3 regions of the Pseudoalteromonas sp. P1-11 genome follow, and region 1 is predicted to be linked to each of the others. Evidence: predicted binding sites of a transcription regulator. Region 1 holds the regulator's gene; each other region holds the start of a gene.
What was found. Region 1 encodes LexA, which represses DNA repair genes until DNA is damaged. Its sites were predicted from a motif close to TACTGTATNNNNATACAGTA; they were not measured.
Positions count from the first base shown of each region.

Region 2: the regulator LexA is predicted to act here: its motif matches at 1,229-1,248, upstream of uvrD (DNA helicase II).
Region 3: the regulator LexA is predicted to act here: its motif matches at 1,651-1,670, upstream of dinB (DNA polymerase IV).

Region 1 is NZ_LJSP01000010.1:33,343-36,632, reverse strand. Features, by position in the region: gene coxB (cytochrome c oxidase subunit II) at 1-702, opposite strand, end outside; gene lexA (transcriptional repressor LexA) at 1,175-1,792, opposite strand; gene AN390_RS15240 (PaaI family thioesterase) at 1,970-2,410, shown strand; gene AN390_RS15235 (hypothetical protein) at 2,421-2,801, opposite strand; gene AN390_RS15230 (Rho termination factor N-terminal domain-containing protein) at 3,033-3,284, shown strand.
Region 2 is NZ_LJSP01000008.1:4,533-7,822, reverse strand. Features, by position in the region: gene AN390_RS13870 (peroxiredoxin-like family protein) at 1-166, shown strand, start outside; gene AN390_RS13865 (YacL family protein) at 295-663, opposite strand; gene AN390_RS13860 (hypothetical protein) at 777-1,001, opposite strand; gene uvrD (DNA helicase II) at 1,313-3,290, shown strand, end outside.
Region 3 is NZ_LJSP01000006.1:38,811-42,100, forward strand. Features, by position in the region: gene AN390_RS11835 (leucyl aminopeptidase family protein) at 1-348, opposite strand, end outside; gene dinB (DNA polymerase IV) at 587-1,639, opposite strand; gene AN390_RS11845 (thioesterase family protein) at 2,116-2,538, shown strand; gene AN390_RS11850 (aldo/keto reductase) at 2,606-3,290, shown strand, end outside.

The DNA of each region.
Region 1 (3,290 bases):
CATAAAACCATGATCTTTACCGCACAGTTCTGCACACTGTCCTCGGTAAATACCTTCTTCGTTAATGTTGGTCCACGTTTCGTTGATAAACCCCGGATTGGCATCTTTTTTAACGGCAAAATCGGGTACCCACCAAGAGTGAATAACATCATCAGAGGTCATTAAAAAACGCACCTTTTGATTAATTGGCAGTACTAAAGGTTTATCAACCTCAAGTAAGTAATTAGGGTTTTTATTAGCAAGGTTGGCTATTTCGTCTTGAGGGGTAGATAAAATAGAGTAAAACTCTACGTCTTCTCCCATGTATTCATAATGCCACTTCCACTGTGACCCTGTAATTTTAATGGTTAAGTCGGCCTTACTGGCATCTTCCATCGCAATGAGGGTTTTAGTGGCAGGGATTGCCATGGCAATTAAAATAACAAACGGAATGGCAGTCCAAAGAATTTCTACTTTGGTACTTTCATGAAATTGGGCAGGAACTGCCCCTTTAGATTTACGGTGATGAATCAGTGCCCAAAACATTATTGCGAACACTATCACCCCAATCACACAACATATTAAAAATATGGTCATGTGTAGCTGATATACATTATTACTTATATCGGTTACGCCCTTGCGCATATTGTATTGGCTATTAGCCAGCACTTGCTGCGGGAACATAATCAACACAAGCCACAAGGTAGAGGTCAGTTTACCCATGTGACGGCTCCTTTGATGCTATTGCGAATGCAAAGCGAAGAGGCATACGGCTTAAACGCCAATTCGTTATTTTTATTTTTTAACCAATCTTATTTTTGATCGGTATCGCTAGGACAACAAAAGGTTTGTGTATATTGTGTGTTCTCATAACTAAAAAGCTGTGAGTTATTGTTAGTCCAGCACATTAATGATTAGCTAAAAAACGTACAACAAGCAAGTTTTAGTATAAAAAACAATCAAGTGATATTTTAAATTTGACTAAATGACGGCGTATTAAATTGTTATTTAACAGCCAAGATACGAGCAAAATTAAGGGATGTAACACGCTTAGGAAGATAAAAGTATGAGTGAAAAAAAGTTTACAGCCTAAATAATTTTAGGGCGCTTTGAGATGGTGGAAGGTTTGTTTCTAAAACAAAAATGCACACTAAAAAGTGCGCATTTATAGATATTACTTAAAAATAGTTAAAAATTACATCCAGTCGGCATTTCTTATTACGCCAACGGCTAACCCTTCAATATTAAAAGATTCGTTTTCAAGGTCTACTTCAATTGGCGTAAACTCTTCGTTTTCGGCGTGTAATAATACTTTTCGGCCTGCTTTTTCTAGGCGTTTTACGGTTACGTCTTCATCTACTCGTGCAACCACAACTTGGCCGTTTTCTGCTGTTTGAGTACGGTGTACGGCAAGCAAGTCACCATCCATAATACCTATATCTTTCATACTCATGCCGTTAACACGCAGTAAAAAGTCGGCGGCTGGTTTAAACATGAGTGGGTCTATTTTACAGTGACTCTCAACATGTTCTTGCGCCAAAATAGGCGAACCCGCTGCAACTCTACCTATTAATGGTAGACCTAGTTGCTCAGGCTCCTCTTCTTCAACCAATTGAATACCACGGCTTGCGCCTGGTTTCATTTTAATAACACCTTTTTTGGCAAGCGCTTTTAAGTGCTCTTCTGCGGCATTGGCACTTTTAAAACCGAGTGTTTGCGCAATTTCGGCACGTGTAGGAGGCATACCAGTGTCTTTAATAAAAACTTTTATTAGTTCGAGTATTTGAGCTTGGCGTTTAGTTAATGGTCGCATACAACTGGTTTTCCATACAGTACATTTAACTGTGAGTATATACAGTTAAATAAAAATCGCAAATTTAAATTGTGCTTTAAAATAGCCAAATACACCGCACTTGGATAAATTTTAGGTAATTACAGACGTTCAGTATTTAAAATGCTATAAATTTGCTTTCAATATAAAGGAGTAATTATGAGTATTTGGCATCAACCCATCACATTAGAGCTTTGCAAACAGTTAGATGAGGGAATAAACGGCCAAGGCACGCTAATGAAAACCATGGGCATAGAAATAACCGAAATAGGAGATGATTACCTAGTGGCTACCATGCCTGCTATTCCTGAGCATCATAATCCTATTGGTATGGTACATGGTGGCGCAAATGTGGTACTTGCCGAAACCGTAGCAAGCTACGCCGCTAACTTTGTCGTGGACTTTACAAAATTTTATTGTGTTGGACAGGAAATTAGCGCCAGCCACTTAAAGGCCTCTCGAAATGGCACTTTAACCGCCGTTACTCGTGCATTTCATATTGGTAAGCGCAGTTCTGTATGGGAAATAAAAATAACCAATAGCCGCGGCGAGCTTTGCTGCGTATCAAAAATGACCGCAGCGGTTGTCGAGCGCAAATAATTAACTATGGCTACTTTTCGATAGGGTAAATCGTTATTTCCATACCAGCGCCAATGGCAGATATACGTAGCAGTGTATCTGCATGTAGAGCTTGGTTAAAACACTTAGGTGACGTGCCCGACTCAAAGCCTATATCAAACGTTCTGCGCGAACAGCTTAGCCACTGCTTAAGCGCATTACGTGAACACGACTCTATTAATTCACATAAGTGGTTGATTGCTTTGTCTGGCGTGGTTATATCACCTGAGGCTTCAATACGCGCCAATTGACGATATTCGTCTTTGTCATAATGCAAAACCATCGCGTTTTTCTTTAAGTCTGCCACCAGGGCGCTAATATCTTGTTTAGACTCAAGCTCTAGATCTACATTTAAAAATTGAATTTCCGACATTGTCTGCTTTTTACCCTCTTATAGTTTCATCGCAAACTTTAACGCAGTTTTACTTTTATACCAAATCAACTAAGCGCTAAACATGGCTTTATTCATAGAAAATACCTGTTTAAACGCCATTGGCACCTAATTTGCCTTATAAAACGGGTTAGGCTAGTTACGCTTAATTTTACCGTTTATGTATGAAAGTTATACACACACTGTGTAATTAAACGCTTCAGGAGGACAATTATGGTAGATCATGGCCCGCAAATTAAAAACGACGATCAGTACGATGCACTTCGAGATGAAGGCATGAGCAAACAAAAAGCCGCGCGCATTGCTAATAGCAATACTCATAAAACCGCAGTTAAAGGCGGCAAAGCCTCAAAGTATGAGCAGCGCACTAAAAAGCAGCTGTACAATAAAGCTAAAGAGCTCGGCATTAGCGGCCGCTCTAAAATGAGTAAACAAGGGCTAATAAATGCCTTACGTGAGCATTAAACACAG
Region 2 (3,290 bases), on a different contig from region 1:
CTTTGTTGATGCCCAAGGCAAGGTAAACGTTGCCTTACCCGTACCGGCTGTATTTGTAATTGATAAAAACGGCGTTGTGTATTTTCAATACGCAAACCCTAATTACAAAGTACGTTTAACAGAGGAGCTATTATTAGCTGGCGTTAAATCAATAGAAAATCAATAATCTGTAGTTATACCAATCGACTTAAATATTTAACCATTCTAGGGTGCTAAATAGAGCGCTATAAATGCCTAATAACTTAACACAATTGATATTACAAAAAAGGCCAACTAGATTGGCCTTTTAAACATTTAACGCGAGCCACTAAACTCAGCCCACGACTCTATTAAATCTATAAAATCTTCAAAGCCACAACCACTCACTAGGCCATTTTCTTCAAGCATTAAGTCATCATCTTGATAGGCGACTAAATCTTCGCTGTCTTGGTGTAGAGCATGGGCTTCAAATAAGGCTTCGTCTTTAGAGAGTATTAAGTCTATCTCTTGGCCTTTTAACGTTATTGGCTCGTAACTTGTTTTTACCGAGCTAATAAGTGCTTGTACCATCGCGACTTTTTCTTTGCCAATTTCTTCGTTTAACCAGCGGCCAATTAGGGCATGCTCGCTGCTTATTTTAATGCGCAGCCCACTAATAGGGTCACGTATAAATTGATATTCCATAATTTTTACTTTTAAAACGCTAATGCACTAATTATACCCATAAATAGCCTTAAACACCGACCCTAAAACGCAAAATAGCGCCAATGGGCGCTATTAAATAGGTGACATAAAAGCTAACTTCGCGATCTAAAACGTGCAGCATCTATAATCGACCATAAATAAATAATAGGCACGAGTACGAAGCCTACTAATACATAAATAAGTGCGTAACTAATTATAATAGCTAGCGCAAAAAAGATAGCGGCTAAAATTCGCCCTTGTACCAATTGCCCTAAACCAGGAAAAAATATATTACACAACGCTGCAATAACATTACCGCCAGAACCTTGATCAGCCATACTCACCTCTGTAGTTAATTAATTTTAAGTTTTAGTTATTTACTTACTATCACACTTTATGCCAATTTATTAAAGCTTAAAAATCAAATAGTTAAATTACTACTAAATAACTGCTTTAGTATTTTTTACTAAATATAGGTCAATTTGATTATTTTTATTATTAATTATCGTTACTTAAGAGTACAAAAAAGCGACTAAGCGATTAGTTTTACAAGTATTTTTAGAATAGCTGTTCATAAAAACAGTATTTTATTTAGCCTAACAAAAACACCTGTTATACTGCCCTCATTATTGACTGAAAAGGCGTAACGATGGACGTTTCTGAATTACTCGATGGCTTAAATGACAAACAACGCGATGCCGTTGCAGCCCCACTACAAAACATGCTGGTATTAGCAGGTGCTGGTTCGGGTAAAACACGTGTTTTAGTTCATCGTATCGCGTGGTTAATGCAGGTTGAGCAAGCCTCTGCTTATAGTATTTTTGCGGTTACCTTTACTAATAAAGCCGCTAAAGAAATGCGCACCCGTGTTGAAGAAACCCTAAAAGCCCCTGTCGGTGGCATGTGGATTGGTACATTCCATGGTTTATCACACCGTATTTTGCGCGCTCATCACCGTGAAGCAAACCTGCCAGAAGCCTTTCAAATTTTAGACTCTGACGATCAACTTAGAATGATCAAGCGCTTATTAAAATCAATGAATATTGATGACAAAAAATGGCCCGCCAAACAATTTGGCTGGTACATCAGCGCTAAAAAAGATGAAGCCCTGCGCCCTAAAGATATTCAAGCCTACGATATAAACGAGCAAATGATGCTACGTGTATATGCCGCCTATCAAGAGGCGTGTGACCGTGCAGGTTTAGTCGATTTTGCAGAAATACTGCTACGTAGCTACGAAGTACTTAAAAATAACCCTACGCTACTTCGCCATTACCAGCAGCGCTTTGCCCACATGCTGGTAGACGAGTTCCAAGATACCAATACCATTCAATACGCATGGTTAAAGCTACTTGCTGGTGATACACAAAGCATTATGATTGTAGGCGACGATGACCAGAGTATTTACGGTTGGCGTGGCGCTAAAATAGAAAACATTAAACGCTTTTTAACTGATTTTGACGCCGAAACTATTCGTCTTGAGCAAAACTACCGCTCAACCGCGACCATTCTAAAAGCATCTAATGCGCTAATTAAAAATAATTCCGAGCGCATGGGTAAAAGCCTTTGGACCGATGGTAACGAAGGCGAGCCTATATCAATTTATGCCGCCTTTAACGAGCTAGACGAAGCCCGTTTTGTAAGCAGCAAGCTACGCAGCTGGTTAAATGCTGGTAATGCGTTGCAAGACGCCGCTATTTTATACCGTAGTAACGCGCAATCTCGTGTACTCGAGGAAGCCATGCTGCAAGAAGGCTTAAAATACCGTATTTACGGTGGTATGCGATTCTTCGAACGTCAAGAAATTAAAGATGCGCTATCGTACTTACGATTGGTAGGAAACCGCCAAGACGATGCCGCATTTGAGCGTGTAATTAACACCCCTGCGCGCGGTATTGGCGATAAAACACTTAGCCATATACGCGACTGTGCGCGTGCTGAGTCGCTGCCTCTTTGGTACGCAGCTAAAGCAATTGTTGAACAACAACATTTATCGGGTCGTGCGGCAAGCGCTGTTACAAAATTTGTAGAGTTGGTAGAGCACATAGAAGATAAAATTAGCGACCTTACACTGCAAGAGCAAGCCAAATACGCTATTCAAACGTCTGGTTTAATGGCCATGTATCAAGCTGAAAAAGGCGAAAAAGGCCGAGCTCGCGTAGAAAACTTAGAAGAGCTTATTAGTGCCTGCGATCAGTATGAACTCCCCGAAGAAGAAGAGTTTAGCTCACCACTACAAGGCTTTTTAGCCTACACCTCACTTGAATCTGGTGAAGGCCAAGCCGATGAACACGAAGACGCTGTGCAAATGATGACTCTTCACTCTGCTAAGGGCTTAGAGTTTCCACTTGTGTTTATGGTGGGCGTTGAAGAAGGCATGTTCCCATCGCAGCAAAGTAATGAAGAGTCAGGGCGCTTAGAAGAAGAACGCCGCCTTTGTTACGTGGGTATGACCCGTGCCATGGACAAACTTTACATAAGCCATGCCGAAAGCCGTCGTTTATACGGCCAAGAAAAGTACCATAGCCCGTCGCGGTTTTTACGCGAAATACCCGAAGATTGCGTAGAAGAAATTCGTATTAAAACACAGGTATCACGACCGCCTGCTGCAGGACGTTTTAGCGCAT
Region 3 (3,290 bases), on a different contig from region 1:
ACGCGCATCTGTATGTAATTTAGGTAAGTAAATAGCAGGGTTTACACTACCCGCGGCTTTTGCTTCGTTAATCGCTAGTTTAGCAGCATCAAAGTAGCGCCTTACATCATCGTAATCGCGGTTAAGCGGCCCCGTAGGTGCTAAAACAACGCGTACATTATCAACCACTAAAAACGTAACTTGTTTACCAATACGAGAATCTACTTTAGCGTGTGATTCGATAGCATCACTTAATGAGTTATTGGCTAATTGAGAAAAGTCATCACTAATTATAATAAGTGCATCGTGAGAAAATGAGTCAAAGCTTGCACTAAGTGATTGTGCAGCTATCGCTTGAGGATATGCCATAAGTAAAACTCCTGTTAGAAAACATAAGGGGCTATTATCGTTGATATAAAAACACAAAACCAGCCAACTGCGATCAGCTCATTTTAATCTGGCAACTTGGTTTTACAGCTAACTAAAGTGACTCCATGTTTTAGAAGAAATTAACAATCACTATATAGTTTTTTGTAAAGGCAGCCCCTGCTTATACCACGTTTAAATTACTTTGCTAAAGCACTTTCAATTGCAAAAAAGCATGTAGTTAATCAAGAATACTCAGTTGCAGATTTAAATTAGGTTCATTTTTAACACCCACTCCAATACCTAATAAACGCACCGGTTGCTGCATACCGCGTTGATACGCCTTAGAGAGTAATTCAGTAAAAATAGCAGTATTTAATTGATGATGAGCTTGATCCGCTGAAGTAACAACAAAGTTTGCAAACTTCACTTTTACACTTAGCTTATTAATACGATTTTGTAGCTGTTGCTTATTAAGGCGCGCTGTTAGCTCTTCCAGTAATTTAGGTAACTGATCTAAACATTCTTGTAAGCTATTTTTATTGTATTCATAGGTGTGTTCAACACTAAGGGATTTACGCACTCGCTCAGTGGTTACTTTACCAATATATTCGCCAGCACATTTTTGATAAAGCGATACACCAAAATTCCCCACGTGCTGCTGCATCCAATTAACGCCTTTCTCGCGAACGTCTTTACCTGTGTATAACCCCTTTAAATTAAGCTTTTCGAGGGTTACTTTGCCCACACCAGGGATTTTACCTAGCGGTAAATTATTTAAAAACGCATCAACTTCATCCGGTAAAACCACAAATTGGCCATTGGGTTTATTTTCGTCACTGGCTATTTTGGCAATAAACTTAATGGGGGCAACTCCGGCAGAGGCAGTAAGGCCGGTATCGTTATAAATATCTGCTCTAATTTGCTGAGCAATAAGCGTTGCGCTGCCTTTGCATGCGGTGCTGTTGGTTACATCTAGGTAAGCTTCATCAAGCGACAGCGGCTCTATTTGATCGGTGTAGCGTTTAAATACAGCGCGTATTTGGTTAGAAATTTCTTTATAAACCGCCATGCGCCCAGGCACAATAACTAAATCGGGACATAATTGCTTAGCGTGGTAGTTAGACATAGCCGAGCGAACACCATATTCGCGCGCTATATAATTTGCTGTAGAGAGCACGCCACGACGGCTATTGCCACCAATCGCTAAAGGCACACTGGCAAGTTTGGGGTTATCGCGCATTTCAACCGCTGCATAAAAGCAGTCCATGTCGATATGAATAAACTTTTTCATCACCACATAACAACTGTTTATTTATACAGCCATTATTAAGGATTCACTTTCATTAAGCAAGTCCATTAAAGCCTGTTTAGCTTGCTAAAGTTAAAAGCGCTACTAGGTGTAGCGTGTTAAACCGTGCAAGCTTTAAACCGCTTTTTTAAAACGGCTGCTTAAAGCGCTTTGATTTTTTAAAGCAATGTAGCCAAAAAACAAATTCCAATAAAAACCCCGCAGCTAAAAGCATTATGCCGCCGGAGGCATTACCCATTGCATAGCAAGCAAAAGACGCTATAAAAACTAAACTGGCTAAAGCCCAATTAATTATATTTTGCATGTGTGTTCTCGTGTGTGTGTTGTCTGTGTTATTTAACTGTAGCCCTAAAAATAAATAGGTACAATCATCTTATAAAAAAACATGGCATTTATTGTCTTGAGCTACAAACACCATATTGATAACCTCATTCATTTAAAACTAAGAGTACACATACATGCAAAGGTTCAAAGATCAGCACCCTATTCATACCGATATCACCGTAGCATGGGCCGATATGGACGCCCTACAACATGTTAACAACGTGGTGTACTTGCGTTATTTTGAAATTGCGCGTATCGATTTTCTAAATAAAATAAATCAGTTTGATACGATAAAACCAGGTGGAATAGGCCCGGTCATTAGTGAAAACAATATTCGCTATAAACGTCCAGTGACCTTCCCAGATACCTTAACCGTAGGTATTACTATTTCAGATATAAAAAGCGACCGTTTTATGATGAATTACTCTGTATTTAGCCATGCTCAGCAAGCTATTACTACCACAGGCTATTCTCAAGTTGTTATGTTTGACTTTAAAACAGGACAAAAAGCGGCGATTTCAGAGCCATTACTATCGGCGCTACACCAATTCGCTTAATTCGGTTTTATTGCGAATTGATATTAATTATCCACTCTCAAGATCTTACATAATTTAAGGATTTTAAATGCAATACAGTCCGTTAGGCAGCAGCGGTGTTGATGTTTCTAGAGTATGCTTAGGCAGCATGACTTGGGGTAAACAAAATACCCAACAAGACGCCGATGAGCAAATAGCTTATGCCTTAGCACAAGGCGTTAATTTTATTGATACTGCCGAAATGTATGCCGTTCCTCCTTCACCAGAGACCTACGGTAAAACAGAGCAAATTATAGGTAACTGGCTTAGTCGCAATGCGCAAAAGCGCGGTAATATTGTATTGGCGAGTAAAATTGCAGGCAATGGCCTATCGTGGGTACGAGATGGCGGCGATATAACACGCAGCGCTGTCATTGAGGCCGTAGATAACTCGCTGAAACGCCTACAAACCGACTACATAGATTTATACCAATTGCATTGGCCTAATCGCTCTACCCCACATTTTGGCAGGCAGTGGCCAGGTAAACTCACTTTTAGTGACGTAGATACTGAGCAACAACAGGCGGGTATGCTTGATATTTTAGAGGGCCTTGATGAGTGTGTTAAAGCCGGAAAAATAAAATATTGTGGCCTTTCAGATGACACCCCATGGGGCATTAGCCAATTTCTAAATTTAGCAAAAGCGCATAACTTACCGCGTATGGTGTCTATTCAGAACGAGTTTAGCCTAGCGCACGCTAAAGATTGGCCCTACTTAATTGAGCTGTGTATCC